DNA from 3 places in the Kitasatospora sp. NBC_00374 genome. Region 1 is predicted to be linked to each of the others. Evidence: riboswitches for the same ligand, from Rfam matches in the RefSeq annotation. Region 1 holds a riboswitch; each other region holds the start of a gene.

The links. Region 1 has a riboswitch for S-adenosylmethionine ahead of thrC (threonine synthase). Riboswitches for the same ligand answer to the same signal wherever they lie in the genome.
Region 2: it holds a riboswitch for S-adenosylmethionine, as region 1 does, so the genes downstream of both, OG871_RS03325 (putative leader peptide) here and thrC (threonine synthase) in region 1, are expected to answer to the same signal.
Region 3: it holds a riboswitch for S-adenosylmethionine, as region 1 does, so the genes downstream of both, OG871_RS11735 (aminotransferase class V-fold PLP-dependent enzyme) here and thrC (threonine synthase) in region 1, are expected to answer to the same signal.

Annotation. Positions count from the first base shown of each region.
Region 1 is NZ_CP107964.1:4,768,997-4,773,304, forward strand. It holds gene OG871_RS21520 (trehalose-6-phosphate synthase) at 1-1,253, opposite strand, end outside; gene OG871_RS21525 (glucosyl-3-phosphoglycerate synthase) at 1,321-2,307, opposite strand; SAM riboswitch class I at 2,500-2,643, shown strand; gene thrC (threonine synthase) at 2,661-3,938, shown strand; gene OG871_RS21535 (ubiquitin-like small modifier protein 1) at 3,974-4,252, shown strand.
Region 2 is NZ_CP107964.1:717,315-721,622, reverse strand. It holds gene OG871_RS03330 (pyridoxal-phosphate dependent enzyme) at 166-1,584, shown strand; SAM riboswitch class IV at 1,697-1,808, shown strand; gene OG871_RS03325 (putative leader peptide) at 1,853-1,975, shown strand; gene OG871_RS03320 (LLM class flavin-dependent oxidoreductase) at 2,051-3,280, shown strand; gene OG871_RS03315 (NtaA/DmoA family FMN-dependent monooxygenase) at 3,301-4,308, shown strand, end outside.
Region 3 is NZ_CP107964.1:2,623,385-2,627,692, forward strand. It holds gene OG871_RS11725 (rhomboid family intramembrane serine protease) at 1-684, shown strand, start outside; gene OG871_RS11730 (Lrp/AsnC ligand binding domain-containing protein) at 728-1,006, shown strand; gene OG871_RS11735 (aminotransferase class V-fold PLP-dependent enzyme) at 1,040-2,410, opposite strand; SAM riboswitch class IV at 2,457-2,574, opposite strand; gene trpD (anthranilate phosphoribosyltransferase) at 2,683-3,759, opposite strand; gene OG871_RS11745 (hypothetical protein) at 3,902-4,308, opposite strand, start outside.

The DNA of each region.
Region 1 (4,308 bases):
GCGCAGCCGTGGTCGGAGACCACCGGGATCTCCTTGGCGACCAGGTTCATGCCGTCCCGGATCGGGTTGACCAGGGCGACGTCGGCGAGCCGGTAGGCGGCCAGCGAGCGCGGGAAGTCGTCGTTGACGTGCAGGATCAGCGGCTGCCAGGCGGGGGTGCCGAACTCGTCGTTGATCTCGTGCGCGATCCGCTGCACGGCGGCGGTGTACTCGCGGTACTCGGGCAGGTCGTGCCGGGACGGGTAGGCGAAGGCGATGTGCACCACCCGGCCCTGCCAGTCGGGCCTGGTCCGCAGCAGGTGCCGGTAGGCGAGCAGGCCGCGGACGATGTTCTTGCTGAGCTCGGTGCGGTCGACCCGGACGATGGTCCGGCGGTCGCCGACGGCCTCCTTGAGCGAGGCCAGCCGGGCGTCGACGTCGGGCCGGTGGGCCCGCTCGCGCAGGAAGTCGGCGTCGGCGCCCAGGCCGTGCACGCCGAGCCGGGTGGTGCGCCCTGCGTGCGTCACGGTGAGGGCGTCCCGGTCGATCTCCGCGCCGAGCAGGTCGGCGCAGCAGTCGGCGAAGGCCAGTGCCCAGCGCCGGGTGAGGAAGCCGGCCCGGTCGGCGCCCAGGATGCCGGTGAGGACGGCGGCGCCGACGTCGTCGGGCAGCATCCGGTAGTACTCGGGCGGGGCCCACGGGGTGTGCGAGAAGTGTCCGATCCGCAGGTCCGGGCGCAGGGCCCGGAGCAGGTCGGGGGCGAGCGACAGGTGGTAGTCCTGGATCAGGACGGCGGCGCCCGGGGCGGCCTCGGCGGCCAGTGCCTGCGCGAAGGCGGCGTTGTAGGCGGTGTAGGACTCCCACTCGCGGCGGAAGCGGTCGTCGAAGGTGGGCGAGACCGGGGTGTCGTAGAGCAGGTGGTGGACGAACCAGAGGGTCGAGTTGGCCACACCGTTGTAGGCGCGGGCGAAGGTGCCGGGATCGATGTCCAGCATGCGGACGGCCTGGCCGCCGACGTCGAAGCCGCCGAGGTCGAGGCGGCCGTCGGGGGACTGCCGGGCGGCCGTCCGGTCGGCCTCGCCGAGGGCGGCGCAGACCCAGACGGCACTCGGGTCGTCGATCGCGGAGAGGCCGGAGACCAGGCCGCCACCCCCTCTGCGCAGGGTCAGCGAACCGTCGTCCTCGCTGGTGAAGGACACCGGGCCGCGGTTGGAGGCCACCAGGATCGGGGCGGCGCCGGGCTGATTCGAACGTGCGGACGCGTGATCGGCCATACTGCCAAGCTTGCCGCGACACCCGGTGTGCAAACCACTCAGCACGGCGCCGGGGCGCGCCGCTCGGTCACGGGAACAGCCGCCGGTACTCGGGGACGGTCCGCATCGGGGGGCGCTCGACGGCGCCGACGGGATGGGTGTGGGCGGTGAAGTCCCGGGTGACCGGGTCCCGGGAGAACTGGGTGAGCAGCGGGTGCACCAGGCCGTCCCCGGCCTTCAGCCGGTGGGTGCGGTCCAGCCGCTCCAGGGCGGTGCGGTAGATGGTGGCGGCCATCCGGCCGAGCGCCTGGCCGTCCTGGTGGCGGTGGTGCCGGACGCCGACGTCGACCTGGGCCAGCGCGTCCAGGCCGACGGTGTCCAGGGCGTCCACCAGCAGGCCGAGCTCGACGCCGTAGCCGGTCGGGAACGGCAGCCGCTCCAGCAGGGAGCGGCGGGCCGCGTACTCGCCGCCGAGCGGCTGGACGAAGCCGGCCAGCTGCGGCCAGTGCAGGTTGAGCAGCGGGCGGGCGACGAGCTCGGTGACCCGGCCGCCGCCGGCCGGGACCACCGCGCCCTCGGTCTCCAGCGGCCGGTCGTACATGGCCTTGACCAGCTGGATTGCCGGATCGGTGAGCAGCGGACCGATGATCCCGGTGACGAAGGCGGGGTCGAACTCGCGCAGGTCGGCGTCGATGAAGCAGACGATCGCGCCGCGGGTGGCGAGCAGGGAGCGCCAGAGCACCTCGCCCTTGCCGGGCTCGGCGGGCAGCCGCGGCAGTATCTCGTCCCGGTGCACCACCCGCGCCCCGGCGGCCGCGGCCCGTTCGGCGGTGCGGTCCACCGAGCCGGAGTCGACCACCACCAGCTCGTCCACCAGCGGCAGCCGCTCCATCAGCTCCTCGCGGATCGCCGAGACGATCTCGCCCACGGTCGGCTCCTCGTCCAGCGCGGGCAGCACCACGCTGACCGAGCCCGCCGCCCCCGCCGCGCGCTTCGCGGCGAGCAGCGAGGCGACCGGCCGGTCGCCCGCCGTCCAGGAGCGGCGGCGCAGCCAGGACGCCACCTCGGGCAGCACGTCGGGCCTGGGCTGGTCGGGCAAGGTCTCGCTCCTCGGAATGGGCGACGCCGTCTCGGGTGTCGGACGCCATGGGGTGGTACCGGGGCCTTCGGATACAGTCTTGGTAATGCGATCCGACCCTCGCACGTCGGGGTGGGTCGCCGCGCACGACCACAAACGCGCTGTCGGCTCCAACGCCGCGCGCCACATTGCTCATCCAGAGGGACTGAGGGAACGGCCCGTCGACGTCCCGGCAACCTTCTCGTCCGGCTAACTGACCGTCAGGTCGAGGCCCCGGCGGGACAGGTGCCAATTCCGTCCTGTGGCGCGCCCGCGTCACGGGGAAGATGAGGAGAGAGGCCTCCGCCATCATGGCTACCGCTACCCCTGTCGCCGTCGTCGACCTCGGCCCCGCCGCCGCGCTGTCCTGTCGCGAGTGCGGCGCCCGCACCCCGCTCGGCCCGAGCTTCGCCTGTGTGGAGTGCTTCGGTCCGCTGGAGATCGCCTACGACTTCGGCTCCTACGAGGCCGAGGAGCTGCGCAAGCGGATCGAGTCCGGCCCGGCCTCCATCTGGCGCTACGCCCCGCTGCTGCCCGTCCCGGCCGACGTCGCGTCCAAGCCGAACCTGAACCCCGGCTGGACCCCGCTGGTGAAGGCCGACAACCTCGGCCGCGAGCTCGGCTTCACCGCCCAGCTGCACGTCAAGGACGACTCCGGCAACCCGACCCACTCCTTCAAGGACCGGGTGGTCGCCTGCGCCATCGAGGCGGCGCGCGCCTTCGACTTCACCACCCTGTCCTGCTCGTCGACCGGCAACCTGGCGGGCGCGGTGGGCGCGGCGGCGGCCCGGGCCGGCTTCAAGTCCTGCGTTTTCATCCCGCACGACCTGGAGCAGGGCAAGGTCGTGATGGCCGGTGTCTACGGCGGCGAGCTGGTCGGCATCCAGGGCAACTACGACGACGTGAACCGCTTCTGCTCCGAGCTGATCGGCGACCCGGCCGGCGAGGGCTGGGGCTTCGTCAACGTCAACCTCCGCCCGTACTACGGCGAGGGCTCCAAGACCCTGGCGTACGAGATCTGCGAGCAGCTCGGCTGGCGGCTGCCGGAGCAGATCGTCATCCCGATCGCCTCGGGCTCCCAGCTCACGAAGATCGACAAGGGACTGCAGGAGCTGATCAAGCTCGGCCTGGTCGAGGACCGCCCGTACCGGATCTTCGGCGCCCAGGCCGAGGGCTGCTCCCCGGTCTCCGCCGCCTTCAAGGCCGGCCACGACGTGATCCGCCCGGTCAAGCCGGACACCATCGCCAAGTCGCTGGCGATCGGCAACCCGGCCGACGGCCCGTACGTGCTGGACATCGCCCGCCGTACCGGCGGCGCCGTCGAGGACGTCACCGACGCCGAGGTGGTCGAGGCGATCAGGCTGCTGGCCCGCACCGAGGGCATCTTCGCCGAGACCGCGGGCGGCGTCACCGTCGGCGTGCTCAAGAAGCTGGTCGAGACCGGACAGCTGGACCCGTCCAAGGAGACCGTCGCGATCAACACCGGCGACGGCCTGAAGACCCTGGACGCGGTCTCCGACGCCGGTCTGACCGCCACCATCCGGCCGACCCTGGAGTCCTTCCGCGCCGCCGGCCTCGCCTCCGTCTGAGCCCCCCACCACCCCGCAGCAAGGAGTAGACGCCCATGAGCGCCACCGTCCGCATCCCCACCATTCTGCGCACCTACACCGGCGGCTCGGCCGAGGTGGCCGCCGAGGGCGCCACCCTGGCCGAGGTGATCGGCGACCTGGAGCAGAACCACCCGGGCATCTCGGCCCGGATCCTGGACGACGCCGGCCAGCTGCGCCGATTCGTCAACGTGTACGTCAATGACGACGACGTGCGATTCGACGGCGGCCTGCAGACCGAGATCAAGGACGGCGCCGCCGTCTCCATCATCCCGGCGGTGGCCGGCGGCTGCTGACCTCGGCGGACGCCCCTCTTCCCGGGTGCGCTTAGCACCCCTGAGCCGTCGTCAGG
Region 2 (4,308 bases), 4.1 Mb from region 1:
ACCCGTGCGTCCGGGCCGGGCGGCGGCGGGGGCAGCCACTTGCGCCGGCCGGCCGGCCTGACGGAAGCTTCACTGCGGCAGCCGCGCCCGCTCCCCGGACCGGGCCGCCGCCCTCCCGGTCAAGCGGGGCGCACCAATCTCCGACCTGCTGGGAAGGAGGCCGCGGTGGCGGTCTACGAATCGGTCGACGACGCGATCGGCGGGACGCCGCTGTTCCGGCTCACCCGGCTCGGCGAGGGTATCGCCGCCCCGATCTACGCCAAGGTGGAGTTCCTCGGCATCGGCGGCAGCGTCAAGGACCGCGCCGCGCTCTCCATGGTGCTGGCCGCCGAGCGCGACGGGCTGCTGCGGCCGGGCGGGACGATCATCGAGGCGAGCTCCGGCAACACCGGGATCGGTCTGACGATCGTCGGCCGACGCCGCGGCTACCGGGTGATCGTCGGCGTCTCCGACCGCTCCTCCCGGGAGAAGTCGGACATCCTGCGGGCCTACGGCGCCGAGGTCGTCCTCGCTCCGGCGGCCCTGCCGAAGCAGCACCCCGACCACCTGTTCAACGTCGTCCGGCGGCTCGCCGCCGAGATCCCCGGCGCCTGGCTGGCGAACCAGTACGACAACCCGGCCAACCCCGACGCGCACATCCGGACCACCGGCCCGGAGATCTGGGAGCAGACCCGCGGCCGGGTGACCCACTTCGTCGCCGGGATCGGTACCGGCGGCACCATCAGCGGCACCGGCGCCCACCTCAGGAAGGTGTCCGGCGGCCGGGTCACCGTGGTCGGCGCGGACCCAGAGGCCTCGGTCTACGCCGGGGGCGACGGCAGCCCCTACTTCGTCGAGAGCATCGGCCACTTCGTCCACCCGGAGACCACCGACGACCTGTGGCCGCAGTCGTTCCACCCCGAGGTGGTGGACCGCTTCGAGCGGATCCCCGACCGGGAGTCGCTGCTGACCGCCCGTCGGCTGGCCCGCGAGGAGGGCCTGCTGGCCGGCCCGTCCTCGGGTACGGCCGTGGCGGCCGCCCTGCGGGTGGCGCGCGAACTCGGGCCGGACGACCTGGTGGTCGTGCTGCTCCCGGACTCGGGGCGCTCCTACCTCTCGAAGGTGTTCAGCGACGACTGGATGCGGGACTGGGGCTTCCTGGAGGAGCCGCGCACACCCGAGGACACCGAACCGACCGTCCGCGCCCTGCTCGACGCACCACCGGTCCCCGGCGCGGGCCTGCCCGCGCCGACCGCGGACACCCCGCTCGGCGAGGCGCTGGCCGTCCTGCGCGGCGCGGCCTGCGCCGTGGCCCCGGTGGTCGCCGCCCGACCGGACCGCCCGCACGGGATCAGCGCCACCGAGATCGTCGGATCCGTCAGTGCCGCCGGGATCGAGGCAGCCCTCGCCGAGGGCCGGGCCCGCCCCGGGGATCCGCTCCGCGACCACCTCGCCGGACCGCTGCCGACGGTCGGCATCGGCCGGGCGGTCTCCGAGGCGTACCGGGCGCTCGGCCCGGACCACCCCGCCGTCGTGGTCCTGCTCGACGGCCGGGCCGTCGCGGTCGTCCCCCGCGAGCGGCTGCGCGCCGCCGCGGCGACCTGACCCAGCCGTGAGCATCACGCACCGGCGCCCCGCTCCGGCCTGACGACCGCTCAGCCCGGTCGTCCCCGAAGGGCATTGCGCAGGCCGGTACCCGCGGGATAGCGTCGAGGCAGGTGACGAGCGTCAGCGACAAGCCCTGGCTTGCTGACCGGCAACCCTCCCACGCGGCGGGGTGCTCCAGGTGATGACCAGGCGGAGCCGCACCGGCTCCGCAAACGCGAACCGTGACGCGGCCGAGGCCCGTCCGGGCTCCGGGGAGGTGACCGCAGTGCGTGCCGTACCCGACCGCGCCGCCACCGTCACCCTCGACCCCCGCGGGCCCCGCGTCCACCTCTACGGACGCCAGCACATCGACCTGCAGAGGGTGGCCGGCACACTCTGTCCCCGCTGACCTGACTCCCCGTCGACGCACCCGTCCCAGGGATCACTGCGTCCGTTCCCGGTCGATCAGGAAGGCAGCTCCGCCATGCCCGCAGCCGTACCCGCCCCCCTCCCGCCGCTCCACCTTGCCGTCGCGCTCGAAGGCACCGGCTGGCACCCCGCCTCCTGGCGGGAACCGGACGCCCGCCCGCGTGAACTGTTCACCGCCGGCTACTGGGCCGACGCCGTCCTGGAGGCCGAGCGCGGCCTGCTGGACTTCGTCACCTTCGAGGACTCCCTGACCCTGCAGAGCACCCGCCACGGTGAGCCGGACGGCCGCACCGACCAGGTCCGCGGGCGGCTCGACGCCGTCCTCACCGCGGCCCGGGTGGCCCCGCTGACCAGGCACATCGGGCTGGTACCGACGGTGGTCACCACCCACACCGAGCCGTTCCATATCTCCAAGGCGATCGCCACCCTCGACTACGTCAGCACCGGCCGGGCCGGCGTCCGCGTCCAGGCCTCGCTGCGCGCCGACGAGGCCGCGCACTTCGGCCGCCGCTCCTTCCCGGTGATCCGGCCCGACCAGCACCAGGACCCGCAGGTCCAGGAGTTGATCGAGGAGACCTTCGACGAGGCCGCCGACCACGTCGAGGTCGTCCGGCGGCTGTGGGACAGCTGGGAGGACGACGCCGAGATCCGGGACGCGGCCACCGGCCGCTTCGTCGACCGGGCGAAGCTGCACCACATCGACTTCGAGAGCCGGCACTTCGCCGTCCGCGGCCCGTCCGTCACGCCGCGGCCGCCGCAGGGCCAGCCGATCGTCACCGCGCTCGCCCACGCCACCGTCCCGTACCGGCTGATCGCCCGCTCCGCCGACCTCGGCTACGTCACCCCGCACGACACCGACCGGGCCGCGGCGATCGTCGCCGAGATCCGTGCCGAGCAGCGGGCGGCCGGCCGGGCCGGGGAGCCCCTGCACCTCTTCGGCGACCTGCTGGTCCTCCTCGACGACGACCCGGCCACCGCACGAGCCCGCCGGGAGCGGCTCGACGCCCGCCTCGGCGAGCCGCTCACCAGCGACGCCGAGATCTTCGCCGGCACCCCCGCCCAACTCGCCGACCTGCTCCAGGAACGCCAACGGGCCGGCCTGACCGGATTCCGGCTGCGCCCCGCGGTGACCGGCCACGACCTCAGGGCGATCACCCGCGGTCTCGTCCCGGAGCTCCAGGCCCGCGGTGCCTTCCGCCGCGCCTACGAGGCCGACACCCTGCGCGGCCTGCTGGGCCTCACCCGCCCCGCCAACCGCTACGCCGCCCGCACCGCAAGCGCCTGAGCCGGAGGGAACGCACCACCATGGCCAGGCCCCCCAAGCAGATCCACCTCGCCGCGCACTTCCCCGGCGTCAACAACACCACCGTCTGGAGCGACCCGCAGGCCGGCAGCCACATCGAGTTCAGCTCCTTCGCCCACTTCGCCCGTACCGCCGAGCGCGCCAAGTTCGACTTCCTGTTCCTCGCCGAGGGGCTGCGCCTGCGCGAACAGGGCGGCGAGATCTACGACCTGGACGTGGTCGGCCGCCCCGACACCTTCACCGTGCTGACCGCGCTGGCCGCGGTGACCGAACGGATCGGCCTGGCCGGCACCATCAACTCCACCTTCAACGAGCCCTACGAGGTCGCCCGGCAGTTCGCCAGCCTCGACCACCTCTCGGCCGGCCGCGCCGCCTGGAACGTGGTCACCTCGTGGGACGCCTTCACCGGCGAGAACTTCCGACGCGGCGGCTTCCTCGCCGAGGAGGACCGCTACGCGCGCGCCGAGCGGTTCCTGCGCACCGCCGGGGAACTGTTCGACTCCTGGTACGACGACGAGATCCTCGCCGACCAGCAGTCCGGGGTGTTCCTGCCCGACCCCGACGCGGGCCGGTTCCGCCACCACGACCAACACTTCGACATAGCCGGGCAGTTCAACGTCCCGCGCAGCCCGCAGGGCCGGCCCGTGGTCTTCCAGGCAGGCGACTCCGAGGAGGGCCGCGAGTTCGCCGCGGCCACCGCCGACGCCATCTTCAGCCGGCACGGCACCTTCGACGCCGGCCGGGCCTTCTACACCGACGTCAAGGGCCGCCTCGCCCGCCACGGCCGCACCCCGGACGAACTGCTGATCCTCCCCGCGGCGACCTTCGTGCTCGGCGACACCGACGCCCAGGCCCGCGAACTGGCCCACGAGGTACGGCGCAGCCAGGTCAGCGGACAGACCGCGATCAAGATCCTGGAGCAGGTCTGGAACCGCGACCTGTCCGCCCACGACCCCGACGGCCCGCTCCCGGCGATCGACCCGGACCCGGGCGAACACACCCTCGCCCGC
Region 3 (4,308 bases), 2.1 Mb from region 1:
GTCCTGCTGTGCGGCCCCAGCTTCGGCCTGAACCCGGTCTACGGCACCGGCGACGCCCGGGTCTGCGCCGAGCAGCGGTACGAGCAGCGCTGGGGCGCGGTGCCGGTCGAGCTGCTGGAGCGGCACCCGCTGACCGCCGGTCAGCTGCGCGCGCTGTCCCCCGCGACGGACGGCTGCGAGCTGCTGCCGACCCCCGGCAAGAGCCCTGTCCTGTCGGTGCTGACCTCGCTGTTCGTCCACGCGGGCTGGCTGCACCTGCTCGGCAACATGCTGTTCCTGTTCGTCTTCGGCCCCGGGGTGGAGGAGCGTCTGGGACGGGTCAGGTTCCTGCTCTGCTACCTGGCGATCGGTTACCTGGCCACCTACGGCTACGCGCTGGCGGAGGCGCACTCGGACGAGGCGGTCCGGGCCCTGGTGGGCGCCTCGGGGGCGATCGCCGGGGTGCTCGGTGCGTATCTGCGGCTCTTCCCGAGGGCCCGGGTCACCACCCTGGTGCCGGTGCTCCTCTTCCTCCCGCTGCGCTTCCCGGCCTGGCTGGTGCTGGGCCTGTGGTTCGCCCTGCAGTGGTGGTCGGTCCGGGCCGGCGGCTCCGGGGTGGCGTACCTGGTGCACGTGATCGGCTTCGCGACCGGTTGGCTGATCGCCTGGGCCGGGAGTGCGCGAGGCAGCAGACGGCCCACCTGACGGCGGATACGCTGGGCCCGTCCCCTCACACAGGAGCCCAGCCGTGATCACCGCGATCGTCCTCATCAAGACCAGCGTCGACCGGATCCCCGAGATCGCCGAGGCGATCGCCGCGATCGAGGGCGTCAGCGAGGTCTACTCGGTCACCGGAAGCTACGACCTGGTGGCGATGGTCCGTGTGCGGCAGCACGAGGACCTGGCCGAGGTGATCCCCGGCCAGGTCAACAAGGTGCCCGGGGTCGAGCACACCGAGACCCAGATCGCGTTCCGCACCTACTCCCAGCACGACCTCGAGGCCGCCTTCGCCCTCGGCCTGGAGTAGCCAGGGGCGGAGCGTCCGCGGGCCGGCGGGCGGCTAGCCGCGCGCCGGCGACAGCACGTCCGCCACGCAGCGGCCGCCCTCGTTGCGGTAGCTCCAGCGGGCCCCGTCGGTGACCAGCTCGCGGACGGCGCCCAGGAAGCGGTCCAGGTGCTCGTCGGGGGTGCCGGCGCCGAAGCTGACCCGGATCGCGTTCAGGCTGCGCTCGCCGGGCAGCGAGGCCTCCGGCGCACCGCACTCGGACGGCGCCGCCTCCTCCCCGCCGAGCAGGGTCCGCACCAGCGGGTGGGCGCAGAACAGGCCGTCGCGCACGCCGATGCCGTACTCGGCGGAGAGCGCGGCCGAGAAGTGCGAGCTGTTCCAGCCCCGCACCACGAACGAGAGCACGCCGACCCGGGCCGCGTCGGTGCCGAACAGGCTGAGCACCCTGACCTCGGGGATCTCGGCCAGTCCGGCCTTCAGCCGCTCGATCAGCTCCTGCTCGCGGGCCTGGAGCGCGTCGAAGCCGGCCTCGGTGAGCGCCCGGCAGGCGGAGGCGATGGCGTAGGCGCCGATCACGTTCGGCGAGCCGGCCTCGTGCCGGGACGGCCCGCGGTGCCACTCGACGGCCACCGAGCCGTCCGCCTCGCGGGCCACGGTACGGCTGGCGCCGCCGCCGGCCAGGTACGGCTCGGCCGCGTCCAGCCAGTCGCTGCGGCCGGCCAGCACGCCGGCGCCGAACGGGGCGTAGAGCTTGTGGCCGGAGAAGGCGATCCAGTCGACGTCCAGCTCGCGGACCGACACCCGGTGGTGCGGGGCCAGCTGCGCGGCGTCCAGGACGATCCGGGCACCGTGCCGGTGGGCGGTCTCGGTGAGCTCGGCGACCGGCCACAGCTCGCCGGTGACGTTGGAGGCACCGGTGACGCACAGCAGCCGCGGCCCGTCGGGGTGCTCGGTCAGTGCGGCGTCCAGCGCGGCGACCGCCTCGGCGTGCGAGCGGGGTGCGCGCAGGTAGTGGACGGTGACGCCCTCGCGGCGCCAGGGCAGCAGCGAGGCGTGGTGCTCGGTCTCGAAGGCGAACACCCGGGTGCCGGCGGGCACGGCGGCGGCCAGCAGGTTGAGCGAGTCGGTGGTGGCCCGGGTGAAGACCACCTGGTCGTCCTCGCGCAGGTCGAGGAAGTCGGCGACGGTACGGCGGCTCTGCTCGAACAGGTCGGTGGAGAGCTGGGAGAGGTAGCCGGCCCCGCGGTGCACGCTGCCGTAGTAGGGGGCGTAGGCGGCGACGTCGTCCCAGACCCGCTGCAGGGCGGGGGCGCTGGCGGCGTAGTCGAGCGCGGCGTAGGTGACCTTCTCGCCGCCGACCAGCGGGACCTGGACGTCGTGGCCGAGGACGGCGAGCGGGGCGCGGAGACCGGTGGAAACAGTCACGGGGTGCACTCCTCCTGGGAAAGGACCCCGGGAGTGCGATGCCGGAAGTCCGCGCTTGCCACGCGGACGGATCGCCGAGTGGCCCGGTCCTCACCCAGGGCACCCCGCCACGGACGGAGGGTTGCCGGACAGCAAGCTGGGGCTTGTCGCTGTCACTCATGACCTGGCACGGACTCTAGGCCAGCATCCGGAGAGTGGTCAAACACCGTTCCGGCATTCGGACGCGGCGGGGCCCGCCGAGCAGGCTGCCCGGCGGGCCCCGTCGGATCCGGTCAGTCGCGGGCCGTGGCCTCGACCCAGTGCTTGAGGGTCGCCGCGGCCGCGCCGGAGTCGATCGCCGCGGCGGTCCGCTCGATGCCGGCCGCGAGCTGCTCGGCGAGCGGGGCGTCGGTGAGGTCGAGGGCGACCAGCGCGGCGGCGCTGTTGAGCAGGACGGCGTCCCGGACCGGGCCGCGCTCCCCGGCCAGCAGCCGGCGCACCACGCCCGCGTTGTACTCGGGATCGGCGCCGCGCAGCGCCTCCAGGCCGACCAGGTCGATGCCGACCTCCCTCGGGTCGAAGGAGCTCTCGGTGACGCGGCCCCCGTCGACCAGCCAGATCCGCGAGGTGGTCGAGATGGTCAGCTCGTCCAGGCCGTCGTCACCGCGGAAGACCAGGGCGGTGGAGCCCCGCCGGGCGAGCACGCCGGCGATCAGGCCGGCCAGCCGGGTGTCGAAGCAGCCGATGGCGTGCGCGGTGACCTTGGCCGGGTTGGTCAGCGGGCCGAGGATGTTGAACGCGGTCGGCACCCCGAGGTCGCGGCGGGCCTGCGCGGCGTGCCGCATGGCGGGGTGGAACTTGGCGGCGAAGCAGAACGTCAGCCCGGTCTCCTCGGCCACCTCGGCGACCCGGCGCGCGCTCAGGTCGAGCCGGATGCCGAGCCGCTCCAGCACGTCGGAGGAGCCGCTGGCCGAGGAGGCGGCCCGGTTGCCGTGCTTGACCACCTTGGCGCCGGCGGCCGCCGCGACGATCGCCGACATGGTGGAGATGTTGACCGTCTTGGCCCGGTCGCCGCCGGTGCCGACGATGTCCACCGCCGGGCCGGGGATGTGCAATGGCTCGGCGTGCGCGTACATCGCGTCGACCAGGCCGGAGACCTCCGCCACCGTCTCGCCCTTGGCCCGCAGCGCGACCATGAAGCCGGCCACCTGCACCGGGGTGGCCTCGCCGGTCATGATCCGGTCCATCGCCCAGGCGGTGTCGGCCTGGGCGAGGTCCTCCCCCTTCAGCAGTGCAGTCAGGACGTCCGGCCAGGTGCGGACCACCTGCGCGGGGTCGTCGCCGCCGTTCGCAGGGTGCACGTTCACCATGGCTGACTCCAGCTCTCATCGGTACATCACCATCAGGTCGGAGTCAGCCTAGCGAGCGGCGCGGGGCGCGCGCCGGAATCTCGGGACGGCTTCTCTCCTGCTGAGACGACCGGTCGAACCGGGGCCGTGGGGATCGGCGCGCCTACCGGTGCGCCGGGGTCCGCCGGGCGATCCGGGCCCGCAGCAGCGTCGCGGCGGACTCGGCCAGCGCGACCGGGTCGACCGGGTGGGACACGGCGGCGTCGGCCCGGCTCCAGGCGGCCAGCCAGGAGTCCTGCGGGCGCCCGATCAGCACCAGCACGGGCGGGCAGCCGTAGATCTCGTCCTTGAGCTGCCGGCCGAGGCCGAGCCCGCCGGCCGGTGCGGCCTCGCCGTCCAGCACGCAGAGGTCGACACCGCCCTTCTCCAGCGCCCGCAGGACGGCGGGGGTGGTCGCGCACTCCAGGTACTCGATCTCCGGGAGGTCGGCGGCGGGCCGGCGGCCCAGCGCCAGGGTGACCTGCTCGCGGGTGTTGCGGTCGTCGCTGTAGACGAGAACGGTGAGCGTCT